Regions from separate parts of the Acetobacteroides hydrogenigenes genome, predicted to be linked through region 3. Evidence: riboswitches for the same ligand, from Rfam matches in the RefSeq annotation. Region 3 holds a riboswitch; each other region holds the start of a gene.
What was found. Region 3 has a riboswitch for cobalamin ahead of CLV25_RS14070 (ribonucleoside triphosphate reductase). Riboswitches for the same ligand answer to the same signal wherever they lie in the genome.
Positions count from the first base shown of each region.

Region 1: it holds a riboswitch for cobalamin, as region 3 does, so the genes downstream of both, CLV25_RS14305 (sirohydrochlorin cobaltochelatase) here and CLV25_RS14070 (ribonucleoside triphosphate reductase) in region 3, are expected to answer to the same signal.
Region 2: it holds a riboswitch for cobalamin, as region 3 does, so the genes downstream of both, CLV25_RS05385 (ABC transporter substrate-binding protein) here and CLV25_RS14070 (ribonucleoside triphosphate reductase) in region 3, are expected to answer to the same signal.

Region 1 covers NZ_SLWB01000018.1:7,905-15,617, reverse strand. Annotated here, with positions in the region: gene CLV25_RS14330 (GAF domain-containing protein) at 1-1,390, opposite strand, end outside; gene fabG (3-oxoacyl-[acyl-carrier-protein] reductase) at 1,543-2,289, shown strand; gene CLV25_RS14320 (DUF6340 family protein) at 2,384-3,346, shown strand; tRNA gene CLV25_RS14315 (tRNA-Thr) at 3,374-3,446, shown strand; gene CLV25_RS14310 (sirohydrochlorin cobaltochelatase) at 3,636-3,935, shown strand; cobalamin riboswitch at 4,044-4,251, shown strand; gene CLV25_RS14305 (sirohydrochlorin cobaltochelatase) at 4,365-5,249, shown strand; gene CLV25_RS14300 (TonB-dependent receptor) at 5,394-7,598, shown strand; gene CLV25_RS14295 (PepSY domain-containing protein) at 7,660-7,713, shown strand, end outside.
Region 2 covers NZ_SLWB01000004.1:1,155-8,867, forward strand. Annotated here, with positions in the region: gene CLV25_RS05375 (ABC transporter ATP-binding protein) at 1-600, opposite strand, end outside; gene CLV25_RS05380 (iron ABC transporter permease) at 600-1,601, opposite strand; gene CLV25_RS05385 (ABC transporter substrate-binding protein) at 1,646-2,800, opposite strand; cobalamin riboswitch at 2,829-3,026, opposite strand; gene CLV25_RS05390 (branched-chain amino acid aminotransferase) at 3,094-4,113, opposite strand; gene CLV25_RS05395 (6-phosphofructokinase) at 4,410-5,618, opposite strand; gene CLV25_RS16165 (GIY-YIG nuclease family protein) at 6,074-6,181, opposite strand; tRNA gene CLV25_RS05410 (tRNA-Val) at 6,242-6,316, opposite strand; tRNA gene CLV25_RS05415 (tRNA-Val) at 6,340-6,414, opposite strand; tRNA gene CLV25_RS05420 (tRNA-Val) at 6,438-6,512, opposite strand; gene CLV25_RS05425 (bifunctional folylpolyglutamate synthase/dihydrofolate synthase) at 6,630-7,713, opposite strand, start outside.
Region 3 covers NZ_SLWB01000017.1:34,419-42,131, forward strand. Annotated here, with positions in the region: gene CLV25_RS14060 (HAL/PAL/TAL family ammonia-lyase) at 1-510, opposite strand, end outside; gene CLV25_RS14065 (anaerobic ribonucleoside-triphosphate reductase activating protein) at 999-1,646, opposite strand; gene CLV25_RS14070 (ribonucleoside triphosphate reductase) at 1,636-3,753, opposite strand; cobalamin riboswitch at 3,848-4,032, opposite strand; gene xylE (D-xylose transporter XylE) at 4,218-5,642, opposite strand; gene xylA (xylose isomerase) at 5,660-6,970, opposite strand; gene CLV25_RS14085 (xylulokinase) at 6,977-7,713, opposite strand, start outside.

The DNA of each region.
Region 1 (7,713 bases), on a different contig from region 3:
CCTCAAGGTTAGTTTCTTGGTGTCTGAGCAACTCTCCAAAAAGGGCAACGCCATGAGTGGCCCAGCTTATTTTTTCATCTTCTACTTTTCTTATTGCCTCCAGCCTTTTTGCTTCATCAAGGTTTTGTTTCATATTGAGGAGAGAGATGCCCAATACGTCGTTTTCGTTTCTTGGCTTAAAGTCGATATTTGTATTGCCTTTCCCCACTTCAGTTGTAAACTCTACGGTTCGCATCATGCTATCAATAAGCTCGTTTGTAGAAATTGCAATATCGTGAAGCTCATCATTCGTATCAACTTTTATCTTGCTCGATTCGTCAATTTTACCTTCTGCAAGATTCTTTAGCGCTCTATTTACTCGGTAAAGAGGTTTCGTGATTTTGAAGGAGATATACCAAATAACACCCATGATTACCAGCATAGAAATGATGGCTAATAGCCAGAGCTTATCGGTTGTGTTGTCTGCGCTTCCTAGCAGCTCGCGCGAGGGTACTGCAAATCCAAATGCCCAGCTGGTTTTTGCTGATTTATAGTTCACAGGTAGAACAGCATAGTGGTATGGTTCTCCAATCTTTACCTCAAAGCCAAAAGGCTTATTTTGAGCAATTTTTTCAGTTAAGAGCGCTTCAGATGCTTCGTTGTAAACGTCTTGAAGCTTCTTTCCTCTAAGTTTAGAGTCGTTGGCGGCAATTACAGATCCATTGGACGAAAGTACAAACGATCGTGCTCCTTTAATAGGCCTTATGCTATCTACCATAGTTTGGAAGGCCTCCAATGAGATGTCGAAACCTACAATTCCTAGAAAACGAGATCCTTCAAGTAATGGGGTTCCAATGCTTGTTTCAAGTATACTATCCTTCTTGTTGTAGCTAAACCAGTAGGGATCAGAAAGAAGATCAGCCTTTTTTACCTTACAGTTATAGTATAACGATGTTTTGTTGTCACCATCCAGTTCTACAGTGTCCTGCATGTACTTTAAAACGCCATTTTCTCTAAAGTAGGTAAATCGAACTCGTCCGTAATCCTTTGTGTATGACGAACTCATATTTCGTAACTCTACAGATGCCCAAACCGATGTTAGGTTAGGATTTGCATCTGCTACAGAATTAAGAATTGTCTTTATGGCATTGGGTCTTTCCCCTTCTGGATTAGTAAGTTGCATACCTATCTGTTTTGCCAGATTAGAGGTTTCCAACAGTTTTGAGTTGATCTCATTTTGCATCTTCAAGGAGTAATCCTTACCAACACGAAGTGCAATTTCCTCAGCATATCTGCTTTTAAGCGTGTTAAGCCCTTTGATTTGCTCATAAATGCTTATAGAGTAAGCCAAAAACACAACAGCCAAAATGCCTAGAATGAGCTTCCAGCGGATATTCAGTCTTATTTTCATTACAAAATGAATTACTTTAGAAAAAGGACGCTTTTGCTGAAACAAAAATATCAACATTCTTTTATTATCCGTGGCTCTCCTAACATTTTTTCGTGAAGAGATATTTTTTGTACATTTGCTCACAGTCATAAACCTAATTAATTTCAATTTCAATGAATTTATTAGCAGGGAAAGTAGCCATCATTACAGGGGCAGCACGAGGTATTGGTAAAGCAATTGCGCTACGTTTTGCAGCCGAAGGTTGCAATGTCGCTTTTACTGACCTTGAGTATAACGAAGCTGCTCAGGCTACAGAAAAAGAGATCGCCGCATTGGGTGTTAAGGTTAAAGGATACGCATCAAATGCTGCCAACTTTGAAGACACCCACCGTGTTGTAGATGAGATTGTAAAAGATTTTGGACGCGTAGATATTTTGGTAAACAATGCTGGTATTACCAAAGACGGTGCACTAAAACGTATGACCGAAGCCCAATGGGATGCTGTTATTGCAGTAAACCTAAAATCGGTATTTAACTTTACCAAAGCTGTTCAGCCAGTTATGTGGAAACAGGGCAATGGTAGCGTTATAAATATGAGTTCGGTAGTAGGCGTTTCTGGAAATGCAAACCAATGTAACTACGCTGCATCAAAGGCTGGTATTATAGGTTTTACCCAATCAGCAGCAAAGGAAATGGGTATGCGTAATATTCGTCATAATGCAATTGCTCCAGGTTTTATCATGACAGAGATGACCGATCAACTTCCTGATGATGTAAAAGCAGAGTGGGCTTCAAAGATTCCACTTCGTCGTGGAGGTACTCCTGAAGATGTTGCTAACGCGTGCGTTTTCTTTGCATCCGATCTTTCATCGTATGTTACAGGTCAGGTTCTGACCGTATGTGGAGGTATGAATATTTAGTAGAATTTTATCTGTTCATTTTTTTGCCACTCCTTGGATAGGGGTGGCTTTTTTCTGCTATATTAGGGGCACCAATTCTACTATAAAAATCGCTATGCGAAAAATTATTGCTTATTTGTTTTTGATATTTACAGCATCCTCATGTGCTGTAACAACCAAAACTGTAAATGTTGATGTTCTTATACCAAGTGCCGAGCGGATATCGCTGAAGGATGACGAGCGTATTGTACTTGTTGCCAACTATCGTTTAAAAAGCAGGCTGGTAAACAAGCAAAAGTCAGCATTTGTAGATGATTCTCTTCAGGTTGTTAATACCATAGAAAATTTTAAGGCGTATTTTCAATCGTTAGGGACATTCTCGCAGAGTTACGTGCGGGTTAACTATCACCCAATCTCAGAAAGTGATCCAGAACTCCTCACCTCAGAAGAAATAAAAAGTTTTTCGCAGTTGGAAAAGCCTAAGTATATCGTAGTACTTTCTCTATTACGAACTCTTATTGAAAGAGAAACTCCTACTTCCTATAAAGTAGTTTATGCGTCGTTGTGGCATGTCTACAATGCTAAAGAGGGGGTGTTAGAGAGAGAACTACTCGATAAAGATTCCTTATATTACGACCAATATGAAAAAGTTTCACGATCGGAACTTGACTCTATAATATCTAATGATGTTTCATATCGAGTTGCCCAAAAGATTGGTTTTTCCATACTACCATTTTGGCAAGAGCAGTACAGATATTATCTTACCGTTCCAGATTTAAAGTTTCAGAAAGTTAGCCAATTAGTGCAAGATTTTAAGTGGAAAGAAGTTATATCGTTAATGCAAACTTTCTTGACATCTCCCGAAAAAAATGACGTGTATGCGGCAACTTTTAATATCGCGCTTGCCTGTGAAATGATGGGTAATATTGATCTTGCCAAGAAGTGGCTGGAAAAATGTCAAAAGATAAAGAATTCCTATGTAGTGCAGCAATATTGGACTGCCTTAATAAAACGAGAAATGCAGGAAAAGGGTGCATCCGTAGAAAATGGCACATTGGAAGACCAACAACAGGAATAATTACTACCTTTGCATAAGTGAAAACAAGCCTCTTTAGCTCAGTCGGTAGAGCGGCGCATTCGTAATGCGTAGGTCGCCGGTTCAAGTCCGGTGAGAGGCTCTTATAGAATACCATTTCGTTTGAGATGGTATTTTTTATTTTCAACAGAATACAAAACGCGATTTTTGATCGTAGTGGTATGATTTATACCTTCTCTTAATAGTATCAGATATAAGTGATAGAGCGTTAAAAATATGGTTATAAAAGTTAATTGTCTATAATGCCTACTGTAAGTAGCTTCAAGAGGACATTAATAAAAAATACCCTACTTACAAACTTTATATTGGAACGGTTGAAGGAGAACCGGGCATTGCCGATATCGTAGCATCGCTAAAATCGCAAACTATTGCGAATAAAAAAGTAATCATTGCCCCTCTTACGTCAATTGCTGGCGATTATGCTAATAACGATATGGCTAGCGAAGAATCTGATAGATGGAAATCAGTACTCGAAAAGGCGGACTATACCGTTGAACCCAAACTTGTTGGAATTGAAGTCTACAAGGAAATCGTAAACGTTTGGGTAGAGCATAAGAGTCAAGCAAAGTAACCAATACTTCGCTTTTTAAGCGGAATAAATCAATTGATATTAGAAAATCCTAGAGTACAATTTCCCGGAAACCCTCGAATTTTCTTTGGTTGCTTAATATTTTACCCTAATTTTACACCCGAATAAGGTGACTGGTTGGGAATCCTTCTCAGCCAGTAAAAGGGAATCCGGTGTGAATCCGGAACAGTACCCGCTACTGTATGCCAATAGCTGCGTTGCAGCTGGTATTGCAAGTCTACGCCACTGCCTTCGAAAGAGGGTGGGAAGGCCGCAATACTAGGTAAGTCAGGAGACCTGCCTCATTCAACAAACACATGTATTGCTTCCGGGTAAGAAGTAGCTGTTGAATATGAACCTAGGCGTATTCTTCACTTTTATTTTCCTGCATTTAGCAAAGGGCATGTTGTATTAATTTTAATTTTTAATACAATGATGATTACGAGGTTAAAGTTGCTTATGGGTTGGCTTATATGCCTTCCGCTGTTGCTCCACACCACCACGTTGGCGGCAGCCGGTAGCGAGGCCGAACCCAAAAGGGCAATTCTGCTGGTGGCTTTTGGTACATCCTTATCCGACTCTAAAGGAGCCATCGACAGGGTAGGCGAGAAGGTGGCTAAGGCATTTCCGAACACCGAGATTCGCTGGGCCTACACATCTAAAATTATTCGAAAGATTTTAAGGAAGCGTGGCGAGGAGATTCTTTCGCCAGCAGAGGCGCTAGCTAAGCTGGGCGAAGATGGTTACAGCAACGTTTACGTGCAGTCGCTGCATATAATTCCAGGCGACGAGTACGACGATTTGGTGCAAACGGCCAACGCCTTTACCAAGATGCCTAAGGGGATTAGGCAGGTAACGGTGGGTACTCCGCTGCTATGGAGCGATTCCGATATGAGCGAGGTGGCATCGGCCCTGATAGCCAATGTTCCTGCCGAGCGAAAGGGAAAGGAGGCGGTTGTATTTATGGGGCATGGCTCTAAGCACACCTCCAACGTCTACTATCCAGCCATGCAGTACTACTTTGCCAAGGTCGATGCCAACACCTACATAGGAACGGTAGAGGGTACGCCCACGCTCGACGATGTGGTGGCCTCCCTTAAAGCTAAAGGCGTAAAGAAGGTATGGCTAATGCCCTTTATGCTGGTTGCTGGCGATCATGCGGTAAACGACATGGCTGGTAGCGAACCTACCAGCTGGAAGTCGCTGCTTACCAAGGAGGGATTTACCGTAGAGGTTGTCCTAAAGGGGATGGGCGAGCTAGATGCCATAGGTAGCATTTGGGTGAAGCATCTTCAGCAGATAGCAGGAGGGAAGTAGAGAGCTTCCCGAGATATAATGACGCACATATCAGGTATCACGAAAATTTGGGAATAAACCGCTAAGTGTTTTAGAGCGCTTTTTCGCGCTACGTATATCGTGATACTTGGTGCCATCAGTTAACAAACCAACCAAAAAAAGAGAATGAATAAGATATTGGCAACGCTGTTAGCGCTGATGCTAGCAGTAGCTGCAGGCGCACAGTCGTACACCATTAAGGGAACCGTAACTGAGAAGTCTAACGGAAAGCTAATTGTTGGCGCCAACGTAATGGTAAAGGGACTAACAGTTGGTGCGGCCACCAACGTCAACGGAGAGTTTACTATTAAGGTACCTAAGGCGGGTGATTATACGCTGGTGGCAACCTATACGGGCATGCAGCGTCTGGCTCAGCGCGTAAGCGTTCGTGGCGATGTGTCGGACCTAGCCTTTAGGATGGAGGAGTCGGTTGGCGCTATAGACGAGGTGGTGGTTACCGGAACAGGAACGCACCACAGCCTAAAGACAGCACCCGTACAAACCGAGGTTTTCTCGAATAAGACCATTGCCAAGCTGGCTCCCCGCTCGTTCGAGGAGATGGCCACCTCCATTAGCCCCTCATTTGATTTTACGCCTGGTACCATGGGCTCGTTTCTACGTGTCAATGGCTTGGGTAACGATTTTGTTGTGCTTATGGTAAACGGCAAGCGCGTGTATGGCGATGTAGGCGGACAAACCGATCTAAACAGAATCTCGCCCGATAATATCGAGCGCGTAGAGGTAGTTAAGGGTGCCTCGTCGGCCCTATATGGTTCTGATGCCATTGGTGCAGTTATCAACGTTATTACCAAAAAGAGTAAGAGTACCGTTAGCTTCGACAATACTACCCGCTTTGGAGCGTATGGCGATTTTCAGCAGGCCAACACGCTCGATTTGAATATTGGTAAGCTGTCGTCGAATACCCAGTTTGCCCATAAGCAGATTGATGGCTACCAGCTAAGCCCTTTTGAAATTGATGCTAAGAGTAAGGCTTTAAGTTTGACGGAAGCCAAGGCGGTAAACCGCTTTTATGACAATACGGTTAGCCAGCGCCTATCCTACGGCATAACCTCTAACCTCGATGTTTATGCACAAGGCTCTTGGTACGAAAAGGACTATTTTCGTCCAAAGTCGGTGGCTGATTTTGGTTTCTACTATAAGGATGTAAGCAGTGCTGCTGGCGTTAAGTATAAAATAAACGGTAAAAGCACCATCACCTTCGATGCGGCTACCGATAACTTCTGGTACTACTACCACTACAATAAGGATGTGGTAGATAGCAAAACAAAGAAGCTACTCTTCTCGGATGGACAAAAGACGCTAAACACCAAGCAGGTGCGCAATAAGTACAATCTAAAGAGCGTAACGGCTATTGGCGATAAAAATCTGCTTACAGCAGGGCTTGATTATGTTAATGAAAACATCGACTCTCCGGCACGCTTTAAGGGCGGCAGCGCCGATGCCTACACTGCCGGTGTTTATCTGCAGGACGAGTATACACCTATAAAGAGCTTAAGCATTGTTGCTGGTGCTCGCTTTGTAGATCATAAAGCTTTTGGTAGCCGACTTACCCCCAAGATTTCGGCGTTATACTCCTTAGGCGATTTCAACTTACGTGCATCGTATGGTAGCGGGTTTAAGGCGCCAACTCTTAAGGAACTCTACTTCGAGTACTTTAAGACAGGAACCTTATACTTAGGGAACGAAAATCTTAAACCTCAATCGTCCGATTTCTACTCTGCATCTGTAGAGTATAATAAAAAGGGCGTATCGCTTTCGGTTACTGGCTACCGTAACGACTTAAGAAATCTAATCGATTATGGTCCCGAACAGGTGCCTACACCCGAGCAGGCTGCTCAAGGTGCGAAGAAGGTAAAAGTGCACCAGAACATTTCGGAGGCACGTTCTCAGGGGGTGGACTTTTTGGCAAATGCCTACGTGGGCTATGGCTTTACCGTGGGTGGCGGCTACTCGTTGGTAGAGGCTAAGAACTTAACCTCCAATACAACACTTGAAGGGGCGGCTAAGCATTACGGAACGGTAATGGCCAGCTACCGATACTCATACAAGAGGTATGTGCTAAACGCTTCGATTAATGGTCGTCTGCAGGACGAAAAGTTCTACGCTAAGGGTAATGCTCGTGGATACAACATCTGGAAGTTTACCACAACTCATACCTTTAAAGTTTGCGCAGGTGTAACCATCGATGCTATTGCTGGTATCGATAATATTTTCGACTACGTGGACGATGCTCCGTACGGGATGCCTTACGGAACGCTATCGCCGGGGCGTACCGTATTTGGTGGACTGAATTTTAAGATTTCAAAGTAGCTTATACTGGAGGGGTAGGTAGCCGATGTTGGTTAGCCTATCCCTTTTACAGCATATTGGTATGGTAAAACTTTTTGTAAAGATTCATAAGGTTCTGGGAATGCTGCTTAGCATT
Region 2 (7,713 bases), on a different contig from region 3:
AAGGTTAAGCAGCAGCACCATCACCTCAATCTTGCTCGGAAGGTCGAGAAACGCGGTAGGCTCGTCCAGAATGATGATGGGCGTTTCCTGAGCCAGCGCCTTTGCAATCATCGCCTTTTGGCGCTCGCCATCGCTCAGCTCCGATACGTACTTGCCGGCCAAATCAGCAATCCCAACCTGCGCAATTGCCCGCTCAACCACCCTATGATCCTTGGTGCGCAGGATGCCAAAGTATCCGGTGTGCGGATAACGGCCCATGCCCACCAGCTCGCGCACGGTCATTCCGCCTATCGACGATCGCTCGGTAAGCACAACGCTTACCAGCTTGGCGTATTCGCCCTGAGAGTACCCCTTTATGGGCTTACCCCCGATGTAAACATCGCCGGCCAGCCTTGGCTGAAAGCCAACCAGCGTACGGATAAGGGTAGACTTGCCCGCACCGTTGGGACCCAGCAAGCAGGTAAGCTCGCCCGTCTTCAGCTCCAGGTTAAGGTTCTCGTGCAGGAGCGTAGCCTGGCTTCGGCCAGCGGAGTAGCCAATGCCCAACCCTGTTGCCTTAAGGGTTACCTGTTCGGTTTGCGGTTGTTTCCTTGCACTCATCACGAAAAGTATTGTAGCTTACGACGGTTAAAGATCACGTATATCACCACCGGCGCACCAAGCATCGAAGTTACGGCATTAATGGGGATAATCCCTCCCTCACCCGGCAGGGTTGTTAGCAGGTTGCACAAAAGAGCAACCACCGAGCCCAGCAGAATGGTTGCCGGCAGCAGCGTCTTGTGGTTCGATGTCCCGAGCAGCATCCGCGCCACGTGCGGAACGGCCAAACCGATAAAGGATATCGGCCCACAGAAGGCCGTAACAGCCGCAATCAGCAAACCTGCGGCCAGCAGAATGGAGTATCGCGCCCGCTTTACGTTAACCCCAAGGTTCGAGGCGTAATTTTCGCCCAGCAGCAGCGCGTTCAGCGGCTTAATCTGCAAAAGGGCAAACGCAATCCCAATAGTCGAAGCAATGGCAAAGGAGGGCATCTCGTTCCACGTTACGTTCGAGAAATCGCCCAGCCCCCAAAGCACGAAGATTTGGATGTTCTCCTTCGAGGCGTAAAAGTTAAGCACCGATATGATGGACGATGCCATGAAGCCAATCATGATACCCACGATAAGCAGCATGGCCGTATTCTTTATTTTTCCCGATAGCGATAGGATGATCAGCAGTACGGCCAGAGCGCCAACGAATGCCGCTAGGATGTTGGCGGTGTAGCCCATAATGGTGCCTACCACCATCGACCCGTTGAGCGATAGCACCATGATGGCAACGCCCAAATTCGCACCCGTACTAATTCCGAGGATCGAAGGATCGGCAAGCGGATTGCGAAAGAGCGTTTGCATCATCAGCCCGCAGGCCGCAAGGGCAGCGCCAGCCAGCATGGCCGTAATCGACTGGGGCATGCGTGACATCCAAATAATGTTATTCCACGCAACGTTCGACGTGTCGGCCCCGGAAAGTATCTCGAACACCTTTCCCACAGGAATGGACACCGTTCCCCAAGCAATATTCATCAGCATCAGAAGTGGGATCAGCGCCCCTACTCCTGCCATAATGCGCACGCTTTGGCTCCGCTTACGTCTCGCTGCAGCGATGCTCATCGGGCCAGCATTTTAAAGTATTTGGGAATATAGCCGGGCAGCAGCTCCGGATGGAAGATGCTCACCATATCGCTAAGGATGACATCCGGCTCAAGGTAGCCGTCCTCGTAGTAGGGCACTCTTCCCGTATCGCAGCTAACGATGGAGCCCTCCTTAAACGCCTTGAAGCTGCTGTACAGCCCGAACTCCTTTTCGAGATGGGCGTAGGTGTACACGTATGGGGTGTTGGTTTTTATGATCCAGTAGTCGGCATTCGATGCTTTTGCCAGCACCGACTCAAAGCTTAGCGGTAGCGAACCCGTGCTCTTATCATCCTTCCAGATGTAGTCGGCTCCGGCATCCTCTAGGAAGCGAGCCATGTAGCTGCGGCCTCCAGGGGTGTACCACACCTGTCCGAACTTCTTTTCGGTGAATACCGTAGGCCGATGCGACTTGGAAGCCCTTGCAATTTTTGCAACGCGGCAGTATCGGGCATCAACGCTATCGAACATTTTGTTGGCAAGCGCCTCCTTTTTAAAGAATAGCGCGATGAACTTAATCCATTCCGCACGCGCCAGCGGCGTATTCTCCAGGTACGAGCAGTCGTACACCAGCGGTACGCCCGTTTGCTCTATCTTATTTAGCGATCCCCCCGAAATTGGCGAGACAACCAGTATCTCCGGGTTCGCTTCGATGATGCGCTCCACGTTGGCCTGCGCCACCTCGCCCAGATCCACCACCTTGCCCTGCTTAAGCCCCGCCTGCACAAGGCCATCCTTTACGTATTGGGGTTCGGCCACTCCGGTTACGGTCTGGTTCACTCCTAGGCGGGCCATCTCGTTCACCGTTAAACCGTAAAAGCAGGCCGATTTCTCGACAGGAACCTTCACCACAATGCCTTGGGGCAATCCCGTAGGGGTAGGTTTAGTACGATCGATCAGGATGTAGCGCTTAAGCAGCTTGGTCGAGTCGAACGGATCGCGAACGTCAACCGTAGCGTAGCTGCCGTGGTAGCCAATGCTAAATCCGCGAAGGTACTTAAGGGTTATTTTCTCCGAAAAGTAGGACGAACCGGAGTTCGATGATTCGCCGTTGCCGTTTTTTTTGGAAGAGCAAGCGCTAAACAGCAGTAAAACCAGTGCAGTTGCCAGTAAGGCTCTAAAACGTGTCATTCTTTAAACTTTTATTCCCGAAAGTTGATGTTTACCCATGATCGTGGCAGGTCTTCTGGCTCGTCCCCCCTTTAAAACCTTCCCATCATCAGCTGACAGTGGTAAACCATTAAAGGCCGCTACTAGGACATACAGCTGCGGGTACAGCTCCGGATTTTAACCGGATTCCCTTTAATCTTACGCGGTTCGTAAGATCGCCGAATCGGCCACAAAGGTAGCCTTTTTCCGACAAATATCTAAAAATGAAGGGCGACATGTTTGCCGCCCTTCTATGCTTATTTTTGTTTTCTTGATTACTCAACAATGGTAACCCAGCCGTGAGGATCAGGAATATCGCCATACTGAATCGCCACCAGGGTTTCGTACAGCTTAGTCGATACTGGTCCTGGACGTCCGTCTTTGCAGAACTTGTAAACCTTACCGGTTTCCAGATCGGCAATCTCGCCAATTGGAGATATAACGGCAGCCGTTCCGCAAGCGCCAACCTCTTCAAAGGTGTCTAGTTCCTCTACCGGAATAGGACGGCGGATAGCCTTAATTCCAAGATCTTCGGCCAACGTTAGCAAGCTCATGTTGGTTATCGATGGAAGAATACTTGTGCTCTCGGGGGTTATATAGCAGTTATCCTTAATGCCAAAGAAGTTAGCGGCACCAATCTCATCGATGTACTTCTTCTCCTTTGCATCGAGGTACATTGGCGAGCTATAGCCCTTATGGTGGGTTTCTACAACACCACGGAGGCTAGCAGCATAGTTACCACCAACCTTTAAGGTTCCGGTACCTAGCGGTGCAGCACGATCGCTATCCTTAACAATAGCAATCTTAACAGGGTTAAAGCCTTCCTTGAAGTAAGGACCGACAGGCGTTGCAAATACGATAAAGGTGTACTCGCTTGCAGGTTTAACGCCCACCTCTGCGCCTGTACCAAATAGAACTGGGCGCAGGTATAGTGATGCACCTGTACCATATGGCGGTACGAAGCGCTCGTTAAGCTTCACAACCTTAAGGATTGCCTCTTCAAAAAGCTTTTCAGGAACTGGAGCCATCAGAATGCCTTCAGCCGACCGATGTAAACGCTTCGCATTCTCGATCCAACGGAAAAGACGGATCTTGCCATCTTTGCCTCTATAAGCCTTTAAGCCTTCAAATGCCTCTTGTCCATAATGAAGTCCTGTTGCGGCAATATGAATTGGGAGATATTCCGAATCAGACACCTCTAATTCTCCCCATTTCCCATCTTTAAATGTACAACGGATGTTGTAGTCGGTTTTGATGTAACCGAAAGGCAACTTACCCCAATCTAAATTTTCCATATGATTGCGTTTTCTGATGCCACCAAAAGTAATAGTTTTTCGTTTAGCAAAAACAGATTTAACAAATTTATCACTACGAAATCTATTCTACATTACAATTTGCAACAATAAACCAAAATCAAGCTACAATATAACAAAAAGTAATGTTCTTATCGTCGCAGATTAAACCACATGGCCCAAATTCACTTCCGCGATTTAACACTTAAAATTTAGAAATTCCAGAACTAGGTTGAATTCTCATTACAATTTCTAAAATAAAAAAGGAGAGATGAAAAATCTCTCCTCTCTTTAACGGCCTAGTAGTCGCTTGTCATAATAAGCTGTGGCTTATCGTTGAAATTCTCGTACCGTGGTCGATACCGTTCCTTATCGTAGAACTTTTCGATATCAACCTTCTTTTTGTAGCTAGTTACAACTTCGATAGGTACATTGTCGTACCTCCCATTGCGTAAGCTCACCAACCTACCAAAAGTTCCTTTAAGAATAAGATCGAGCGCAAGGTTTCCAAAAGCCATAGGCACAATGCTATCAAGCGCATCAGGCGCCCCAGACCGAACCATATAGCCCAATCGCTGGTTGATAACATCAATCTTTCTACCATTATTGTATTTTGCCGATATATTTCGCATCTGTTCCGAAACGATATCACCAATTCCACCGAGTTTCTTGTGCCCATAGGCATCGGCCTCTTCACCCTTAAAGATCATATCTCCGTTTTTAAACATAGCCCCTTCTGAAACCAAAAGAACGGAATACTTACTTGGATTGTTAGCTCTATCTTGAACCATCAGTTCGGTAAGATGCTCGATGTCGAACTTATGCTCAGGGATAACGCATCGATCGGCAGCGCCTGCCATGGTAGGCAGTAAGGCAGAGAATCCAGCATAACGCCCAAAAACTTCTATGACCAAAAAGCGCTCGTGCGAGCCAGCCGAAGTTCGCAACTCGTGCGCAAGCTCAATTGTACGCGAGATGCAGGTGCCAAAACCAATGCAGTAATCGGTTCCAGGAACATCATTATCCATTGTTTTAGGGATGGCTACTACAGGCACGCCCTTACTATGCAGGTGCACCCCGTAGCTAAGCGTATCATCGCCTCCTATCGGAATGAGGTAATCTAGTCCTAGATAGTCGATATTCAACATCACCTCACTGGTCATGTCGTTGATGTCAAGGGTGTACTTATCCTTGTAGAGATCAGGAACTCTATCCAACTTTACCATGTCAGGACGAGTACGCGAAGAATGCAGGAATGTACCTCCAGTTCTTCCCAACCTATTCACCATCTGTTCGGTAAGAACAACTGCATCCTCCTGCTCTTCAAGTTTTTTAGAGCGATCGATGGTTATCATACCCTCCCATCCTTTACGGATTCCAATCACCTTGTAACCTTCACGAATAGCGCGGAACGTTACCGCCCTGATAGCTGGATTTAAACCGGGCACATCGCCTCCTCCTGTAAGGACGCCAATCACCCCTTTGTAGTTCGATTTAGTATTTGCCATGTAATTTCGGGAAATTAGTTTGCCCTTAAATTAGCTTAAAACAAGAAAAAATCAAACGATTTTATACAAAAAGATTTGGAGTGATTTGCAAGAACTAAAAGCCAAATCCTAAAATAAGGCTTAGCGCTAGCTAGGAGGAGAGGCAAATTCTTGCACTGTAAAGAATGTAAACCCAAAAAGTTTCCATACCAATTTAGGTAAATGCAAAAAGGGAACTACCGCTAAGTAATTCCCCTCTTTATCTTCGTGGGAGCAACAGGATTCGAACCTGTGACCCTCCCGCCTTAAGCGGGATGCCCTGCTTCCTGCTGGGCCCCATCAACGATTAAGCTTTCTATGCGCTTGCGGCTTTTCCATCCTTTCAGCTCCATCTCCCGACTATAGGCTTCCGAACGAGAGGAATACGCCTCGCTATACTTCAAAGCCCAAGGAGAACCTTGGCGGGAGTAGGTCGTCTAGCCCCGTTCATGCTCTGCTAGCCGACGGGCTAGATTGTTGGTACTACCAATGTAGTATCGATCCAGTTTGGCACTGTATAGGATGTAAACCCAGAATGCTTCCATACAAAATGGTGTAAACGCAAAAAGGGAACTACCGCTAAGTAATTCCCCTCTTTATCTTCGTGGGAGCAACAGGATTCGAACCTGTGACCCTCTGCTTGTAAGGCAGATGCTCTGAACCAGCTGAGCTATGCTCCCAAAGTATGTTTTTTTTCGAAAAGTGGGAGCAACAGGATTCGAACCTGTGACCCTCTGCTTGTAAGGCAGATGCTCTGAACCAGCTGAGCTATGCTCCCGAGTATGCTATTTTTGAAAGAAGTGGGAGCAACAGGATTCGAACCTGTGACCCTCTGCTTGTAAGGCAGATGCTCTGAACCAGCTGAGCTATGCTCCCTTTCAAAAATCTTTTACAAAGATCGCTGCGATTGTTTCCAAAAGCGATGCAAAGGTACAGCAAAATTTTAATTCTGCAAGAGCCCGCTAAAAATATTTGCTTTTGAACGTAGACCTTTTAAACTACTTCTGCAACAACAAAAGTGCTTCCACCTATGAAAATAAGATCGTTACTCGAAGCCATACTTCTTGCTTTTTCTACCGCCTTTTCAACATTCTTTTCCACCTCTCCGGCTAAACCAGCAGCGCGACACTCTTCGGCCAGCAAATCGGCATCCTTAGCACGTGGAATGGATGCTTGGGTGAAGATGTAGTAGGCGTCCTTGGGGAGTAGTTGAATCACCTTATTAATTTCTTTATCGCTTACCATTCCAAAAACCCAGTAGAGCTTCTCGTGTGGTGTTTTGCTGATTTGATCGACGATGTAGGTAATGCCATCAACGTTGTGGCCGGTATCGCAGATGGTAAGCGGATTGTTGGATAGCTTAAACCAGCGGCCACGGAGTCCGGTTTGCGCCGATGCATGGCGTAGCCCACGACGAACAGCATCGTCGGTGAGGGATGGGAAATGCGCCTTAAGCACATCTACAGCGGTAAGTACGCCGAGAATATTCTTTGCCTGGTAGCTGCCCTGAAGGTCTACCTCAACATCATCATAAACGACATCGCCAGCGCTGCTCTCGATGGTAAACCGCTGCAGACCATCGCTGGTTAGTGAGCGCTCCCCTACCCTATACCTCTGATCGGCAAAAACAAGAGAAGCCTGTACTTCTTCGGCTATCTTAGCGAATACCGATGCAGTTTCGGGATGAGACTCGCCGATAATAGCTGGTGTTTGAGGCTTGATGATGCCCCCCTTTTCGAAGGCAATCTTAGCCAAGGTATCGCCAAGAAATTCGGTATGGTCGAAGCCGATGTTGGTGATGATGCTAACCAGCGGGCTAATGATGTTGGTGGAATCGAGCCTACCGCCCATACCAACCTCAACCACGGCAACATCAATCTGCTCGTCGGCGAAGTACTTGAAGGCTAGGGCTACCGTCATCTCGAAGAACGAGGGCTGTATCTTCTCGAAAAGCGCCTTGTGCTGCTCCACGAAATCGACAACGTAGGCTTCCGAAACCTCTACGCCGTTAATCTTAATCCTTTCGCGGAAGTCGCGCAGGTGGGGAGAGGTGTACAACCCTACCTTTAGCCCGGCA
Region 3 (7,713 bases):
ACCCTTGGTATCACGCCTTACGCCTTTGTAGATTACCTCACCTTCGCCAATAAGCGTTAGCGCAATATGCGAAAGCTGAACTAAATCGCCGCTAGCACCTACACTTCCGTGTTGAGGAACGATAGGATATATTTCGTGATTAATAAACTTCGAAAGGATGTCTACTAGCTCGATATGAACGCCCGACTTTCCCTGCGCAAAGGTTAGCAAACGTGCTACCATAGCAGCCTTAACGTAAAGTTCGGGAAGCGGATCGCCTGCGCCAGAAGAATGGGATCTAATAATGTTGTACTGTAGTTGCTTTAGGTGTTCGTCATCTACACGGTACTGCGCCATTGGCCCAAAACCCGTATTTATCCCGTAAACAACCTTGTCTTTTGAAAAGCTCTCTAAGAAACGATATCCACTCTCAACTTTTTCTCTGATATCGTCTGAAACAACAAAATCCTTACGATTAAAAAGAATATCGTAAAGGCCATTAATTCCCATATACTGATTCATAATCAACATGAAATAGTTTTCAATAGAACTAAATAATGTATAAAAGACAACAGGTTCAGCACTAAATACTAAAGCAGCAACTTTAAGGCGTCTATTCTCTTTTCACTGCTAATATACCCCACGATTAAAATCTGAAAGCCCAACCAATACAAAACAATTAACACTCATTTGTGCTTTCACCAAAGCATTAACAAGATGCTAATAAACAACTTACAAATTTCAGGATAATTCACAACACCCTACATTATTCGGCCGTAAAAGTATAAAAAAAAAGAAAGATTCAAACTTTTAAACACTATTAGAAAGGTGTTCTGTTACTTATTTTATTCTTATACATTATCCTTTAGAATTTTATATATCATTCCCAATTTTATTATGGGGAAACACTAATCCTTATATTACAGGATATCTAATTTATGATTCTTACATCTACATAAGAATCCATTTATTTCCCCATATTCAAATTCAAAATAAGAATGGTGAACAAAAGACAAATGCTAAAGGTAGCATGCCACCGTATCACCTTCTCGATACATCTGGAGTGTAACGCAAGGACATTTGGTCATTTGCCGTTTTAGCTCGATGATATCTTCTGAACTATGCAAGGTTGGTACGATAGTGGTTCGAAATTGATAAGATATAACATTCTGCTGAAGCAACCTCATCGTTTGCAGAACCTTGGAGAATTGGCACCTACTTATAGGTGTTACCTGAGAATAGCGTTCGTAGGTAGGTATTGTTTTTATATCCATAGCAACGTAATCGATCAAACGTTCGTAGATCAACTCCTCCAGTAGGTTAGGATTGGTACCATTGGTATCAAGTTTCACCAAATAGCCCATAGCCTTAATTTTTTGAATAAACTGCTTTAAGCAAGGTTGAAGGGTTGGCTCTCCTCCCGATATCACAACACCATCGAGCCAACCACATCGAGAGAGAAGGGCTGCTAGCACTTCATCCTCCGAAATGCAAGCAGCCGTATTATAGAATTCAGGAATGACTAGCGAAGGATTATGACAGTAGCCGCATCTAAAGTTGCAGCCCTGTGTAAAAACCACAGCAACCATTCGACCATCCCAATCGATGAAACTTTGTTTTTGGAAACCTCCTATACGCATCATTTGCGCCATCTCCTTATTCAACATTAGATACCGAAAACAGCTTACGATCGGCAAATTCCTGCTGTTTTCCTGCATTCCATTGGTTTACAGGACGCATATAACCAACTATTCGACTGTACACCTCTGTTCTATTTCCGCAAATAGGACAAATTGCATGTTCGCCCTGCAGGTAACCGTGCGATGGACAAATGCTAAAAGTTGGAGAAATAGTTATATATGGGAGACGGAAACTTCCGGTTACCTTTCGAACGAGGTTTTTGGCTGCCGAAGCCGACATTCCACTATCTCCGGTAAATATATGCAACACGGTTCCTCCTGTATATAGCGTCTGAAGATCATCTTGAAGACTAAGCACCTCGAATAGGTCGCTACTGTATCCAACTGGCAGCTGGGTCGAGTTGGTATAGTAAGGCTGAGCCCCCTTTGCAAAATGTCCATGGTTAGCCACAATGATGTCAGAATACAGCTCTGTGTCTATGCGTGCAAAACGATATGCAGTACTCTCAGCAGGCGTAGCCTCGAGATTGTAAATGCTATTGGTTTCTTCCTGAAACTGCTCAAGCATCATACGCATAAAATGCATTACCTGTTTGGCAAACCGTTGACCTTCGGGATGGGCTATATTCACACCAAGGAAGTTGATACAGCACTCGTTCATTCCATTAATGCCAATAGTAGAAAAGTGGTTTTTCCAATAGCATCCATAACGCTCGTGGATGTGGCGGAGATAGAACTTCGAGTATGGATAAAGCCCATTTTCGGTATGCTTCTCTATTATCTTACGCTTTATTTCGAGGCTCTCCTTGGCAAGCGTCATGTAGTTCTCAAGGCGTTGAAAGAAGTCCTCCTCTCCCACTGCTTCGTAGCCCAATCGAGGCAAGTTAATGGTAACTACGCCCACAGATCCTGTAAGAGGATTCGAAGCAAACAAGCCACCTCCTCGACGGTTTAGTTCACGCTTATCCAGCCTTAAACGACAACACATGCTGCGGACATCATCAGGTTTCATATCAGAGTTAACAAAGTTCGAGAAGTAAGGAATGCCATACTTCGCCGTCATCTCCCATATACCATCGTACTCAGGATTATCCCATTTAAAATCGGGAGTAATATTGTAGGTAGGAATCGGAAAAGAAAAAAGACTTCCAGCAGCATCGCCTTCGCTCATTACTTCGGCAAAAGCCATATTGAGCATCGTCATCTCGTGCTGAAAATCGCCATAAGTATAGTTCAGTATTTCACCGCCCCATACAATGGCCTCATCCTTTAGAAATTCGGGGACAACCAAATCCATCGTAATATTGGTAAACGGTGTTTGGAAGCCAACACGTGTAGGCACATTAAGGTTGAACAGAAACTCTTGAAGTGCTTGCTTAACCTGCTGATAGTCGAGTTTATCGAAGCGAATAAATGGTGCTAGGAATGTGTCGAAGTTGGAGAAAGCTTGTGCACCTGCCGCCTCACCCTGCATGGTGTAGAAAAAATTTACAATTTGCCCTAGTGCTGTACGGAAGTGTCGTGCAGGCTTACTCTGCGCTTTATCATCAACCCCCTTAAAACCAGTTACAAGAATATCCTTCAGGTCCCATCCTACGCAATACACGCTAAGAAATCCTAGATCGTGAATATGAAAGTATCCTTGTTTATGAGCATTGGCAATGCTTTCTGGGTACAGTTTGCTAAGCCAATACTGCGAAGTTATTACGGTAGAGATGTGCTGGTTTAACCCCTGAAGAGAATAGCCTGAGTTGGCGCTCTCCTTTATTCGCCAATCGTTCATCTTAAGGTAGTTGTCCATCACCTCAATGTTGCTAAAAAGCTCTTTAGCATCTCTAATTTGTGCGTGCTGGTTGCGGTAAAGCATATAAGCCTTTAGCAGATCAAACTCTCCATAACTAAAAAGAGTCTGCTCTACACAATCTTGTACCTGCTCTACAGTTGGCTTGCAATCAGGACAGATGTCCGACAGCATTTTCAAAACGAGCTGACATAAATTGTACGCCTGCTTACGGTTGGGTTTTCCAAGAGAACGCATCGCCTTAAATATGGCGTGCTCAATTTTGCTTGCACTAAACGGAACTTGTTCACCATTGCGCTTCACAATGGTCGAAAAAAGAAGTTCACCATTCATACTCTCTAGTAATAAGGTTTATAAATGGTAACTTGCGGGAACGTAAAAACTACTTGGAAGGTACAAGTATTCTATCGCCTTTCGCCCGAAAGCTACGAATTACATGTATCGGGCAGGTCTTCTGACTTGTTCAACCTTACTACTGCCTTCCCATTCCGTTGGTCGGAATAGTGACATATTGTAGAGGCACTTTATCGAACTTACAGCTACGGGGATAGTTTTGGACTTTCACCAAATTCCCTATTAATCCAGTAAGGAACCCTATACGGCAGTAAAACTAAACATTACTTACTAACACAACGAATTTAAAATGTTGATTTTATCAACAAGCAAACTTCAAACATCTGCTAAATACGATTACTTCTTTATCAACTAACACGTTAAGCTGTTAATATTTATATAGACTTATAGACACACAAAAGAGGCTACCGTACTAGGCAGCCTCTTCTTATCCTAATGGTTGGTTATTTACTTTTTATAAAAACTTTTTCCATCTCCTCAAGAGTTTTTCCTTTAGTTTCTGGAACAAACCTTATCATAAAAAATGCAGCCAAAGCGCTTATCGCCCCATAAATCCAATAAGGGAAGGCGTGATTGAACATCCCATTAAGCAACGTCGACTTATCCATTATCGGAAATGTCCAAGAAACAAGGTAGTTTGCAATCCACTGCGAAGCAACAGCAATGGCCATCGCCTTACCCCTAATCTTATTGGGGAATATCTCGGAAAGAAGCACCCAAACTATAGGTCCCCAAGACATGGCAAATGAAGCAACATAGGTAAGCATTGCTAAAAGCGAAAGCACCCCCATCTTATTGAAGAAGAAGGTTGCCCCTAACGTAAACATGCTAATAGACATTCCCCAAGCACCTATGATCTGTAACGGTTTTCTACCCCACTTATCGACAGTAAATATAGCAAGTACTGTAAAGGTTAGATTAATCGCCCCCACAATGATAGTCTGGAGAAGAGCGGTATCTGTTTGCGAACCCATGTTCTTAAAGATCTCGGGGGCATAGTAAAGCACCACGTTAATACCGACAAACTGCTGAAAAACAGAAAGCATAATTCCAATAACGACAACAGCAGAACCAAAAGAGAAGATGCTTCCTTTCGATTTTTCGGCTACGCTATTCTTTATTTCGTTTAGTTCGGCTTGCGCTTCGCTTTCCGTACGGATTAGCGAAAGTACTTTATGAGCCCTATCGTTGTGACCTTTTAACACCAACCAGCGTGGGCTTTCGGGAATGAAGAATAAAAGCACAAGGAAAAGGGCTGCAGGTAATAGCTCAGAAATAAACATCCATCGCCAACCGATGGTATTTAACCAATCTGAAGTTCCCTGCTTGGCAATAAAGTAGTTTACAAAGTAAACAAGCAGCATTCCAAAGATTATGGCAAACTGGTTCCAGGAAACCAATGCACCCCGCTTATCTGCCGGAGCCGTTTCGGCGATGTACATGGGCGAGAGCATAGAGGCAAGTCCAACGCCAATCCCCCCAATGATACGATAAACAATAAAAGGAGTAAGATAGCTCTCTACATTCGATCCGAAAGGGGCAAATCCCATTTCGGGGAATCCAGAGCCTAGTGCGGATATGCCAAACATAACCGCAGCAGCAATCAGAGTGTTCTTTCGACCAAAAGTTAAGGCCATCCATCCTCCTATCATTCCGCCAACGATGCAGCCAACTAGGGCACTTGAAACAGTAAAGCCTAGCAGCGAGTTGGCCGAGGTTTCGGGTAGGTTAAGCGGATCAATAAAGTTAACTTGCAGCGAAGCTACAGTACCCGATATTACCGCAGTATCGTAGCCGAACAGTAGCCCCCCAAGGGCGGCTACCATCGTTAGAAAGACTACAAAGTTAAAGTTGGTGCTTCTAGTCATCAGGTTAGGTTTTTTTATTAGATATACAAGTTGATGATTTGCTCGTAAAGTTCCTGCTTTCCACTGGTAAGCGTAGGCTCTCCTGCTACCTTGGCGAATTCTCGAAGATCCTCAAGCGAAAGTTTTCCTGATTCAAACTCAGCACCCTTGCCAGAATCGAACGAAGCGTATCTCTTCTTTCTCATCTCAAGTAGATCGGAGTTCTTTAGAATATTGTCTGCCACTACAAGCGCACGGGCAAATACGTCCATTGCAGAGATATGGGAGATGAAGATATCCTCAAGGTCGGTAGAGTTTCTGCGGGTCTTAGCATCGAAGTTGATACCTCCAGTGGTAAAACCACCTGCCTGTTGAATTACCATCATTGCTTGAGTTACCTCGTAGATGTCTACAGGAAACTGGTCAGTATCCCATCCGTTTTGGTAGTCGCCTCTATTGGCATCAATGCTACCTAGCATGCCAGCATTGGCCGCCATTTGTAGCTCGTGCTCGAAGGTGTGACCTGCCAGCGTGGCATGGTTTACCTCTATATTCATCTTAAAATCCTTATCGAGGTTGTACTGGCGAAGGAATCCAATAACGGTTTCGGTATCGAAGTCGTACTGGTGCTTGGTAGGCTCCATTGGCTTAGGTTCGATAAGGAATATACCCTTAAAGCCATTCTTGCGGGCATAGTCGCGAGCCATGGTTAGGAACTGTCCAAGGTGCTCCTTTTCGCGCTTGGTATCGGTGTTCAGCAGCGACATGTATCCTTCTCGACCACCCCAAAATACGTAGTTCTGACCACCAAGAGCAATGGTAGCATCAATGGCATTCTTTACTTGAGTTGCTGCATGCGCCAGCACGTTGAAGTCTGGGTTGGTAGATGCACCATTCATATATCTAGGATTGCTGAACACGTTGGCAGTACCCCACAGCAGCTGAACGCCAGTTTCCTTTTGTAGCTTAGCAGCATATTCTACCATTTTTGCTAGGCGTGATTCAATTTCGAATACACTACCATCACCAGCAACATCGGTATCGTGAAAGCACCAAAAAGGAATGCCCAGTTTCGATGCAATTTCGAAGGCAGCATCCATTCTATCGTGGTTGCGCTGCATTAGATCAGATGCCTGCTCCCAAGGAAATACCTTGGTTCCAGGACCAAAAGGATCACCACCTGTACCAAGAAGCGTATGCCAGTAGGCCATGGCAAAACGTAACTGTTCTTTCATTGTCCTACCATTTACAATACGGTTCTCGTCATACCATTTGAATGCAAAAGGGTTCTTAGACTCTCTTCCCTCAAATTTGATCTTTTCTATCGATCCGAAAAATTCTTTGCTCATTGCGTTTTATTTTAGTTGCTGATTTAAACAATGACACCAATTGCCGTAGGCCTCTTGAAGCAGTGGATTACGACTAGGCTCAACGACCTTTTCTACCTTAAGAGTCGAGAATGCCTCCGAAGACTTGCTGTAGTATCCTGCACCTAGAGCAGCACCTCTTGCGGCACCAATTGCTCCGTTCGTATTGTATAGTTCTATTGTTGCCCCGGTTATGTCGGCAACAGTTTGCGTAAATAGATCGCTTTGGAATAGGTTGGCTATTCCTGCACGGATAACCGTAGGAATAACACCTACGGTCTTCATGATCTCAACTCCATACTGCATTGAAAAGGCGATTCCTTCCTGTGCCGCCCTTAGCATGTGAGCCGTGCTATGAATGTTGAAGTTGATGTTCTGCATATGAGCGCCTAAATCTCTATTGCCAAGAACACGCTCAGCTCCATTGCCAAATGGAAGTATAGTAAGCCCTTGGCTACCCGCAGGAACTTGCGAGGCCAATTCATTCATTTGGATGTAGGATAGACCTTTCGTGGCATTTCTACGCAACCAGGAGTTAAGAATACCTGTACCATTAATACATAACATTACCCCCAAATGTGGATCTTTTGTAGTATGGTTAACGTGCATAAAAGTATTTACCCGCGATTGAGGGTCGTAGGCAATACTGCTACTTACACCGTATACTACACCAGACGTTCCTGCTGTAGCAGCAATTTCGCCGGGGGTAAGTACGTTAAGTGAGA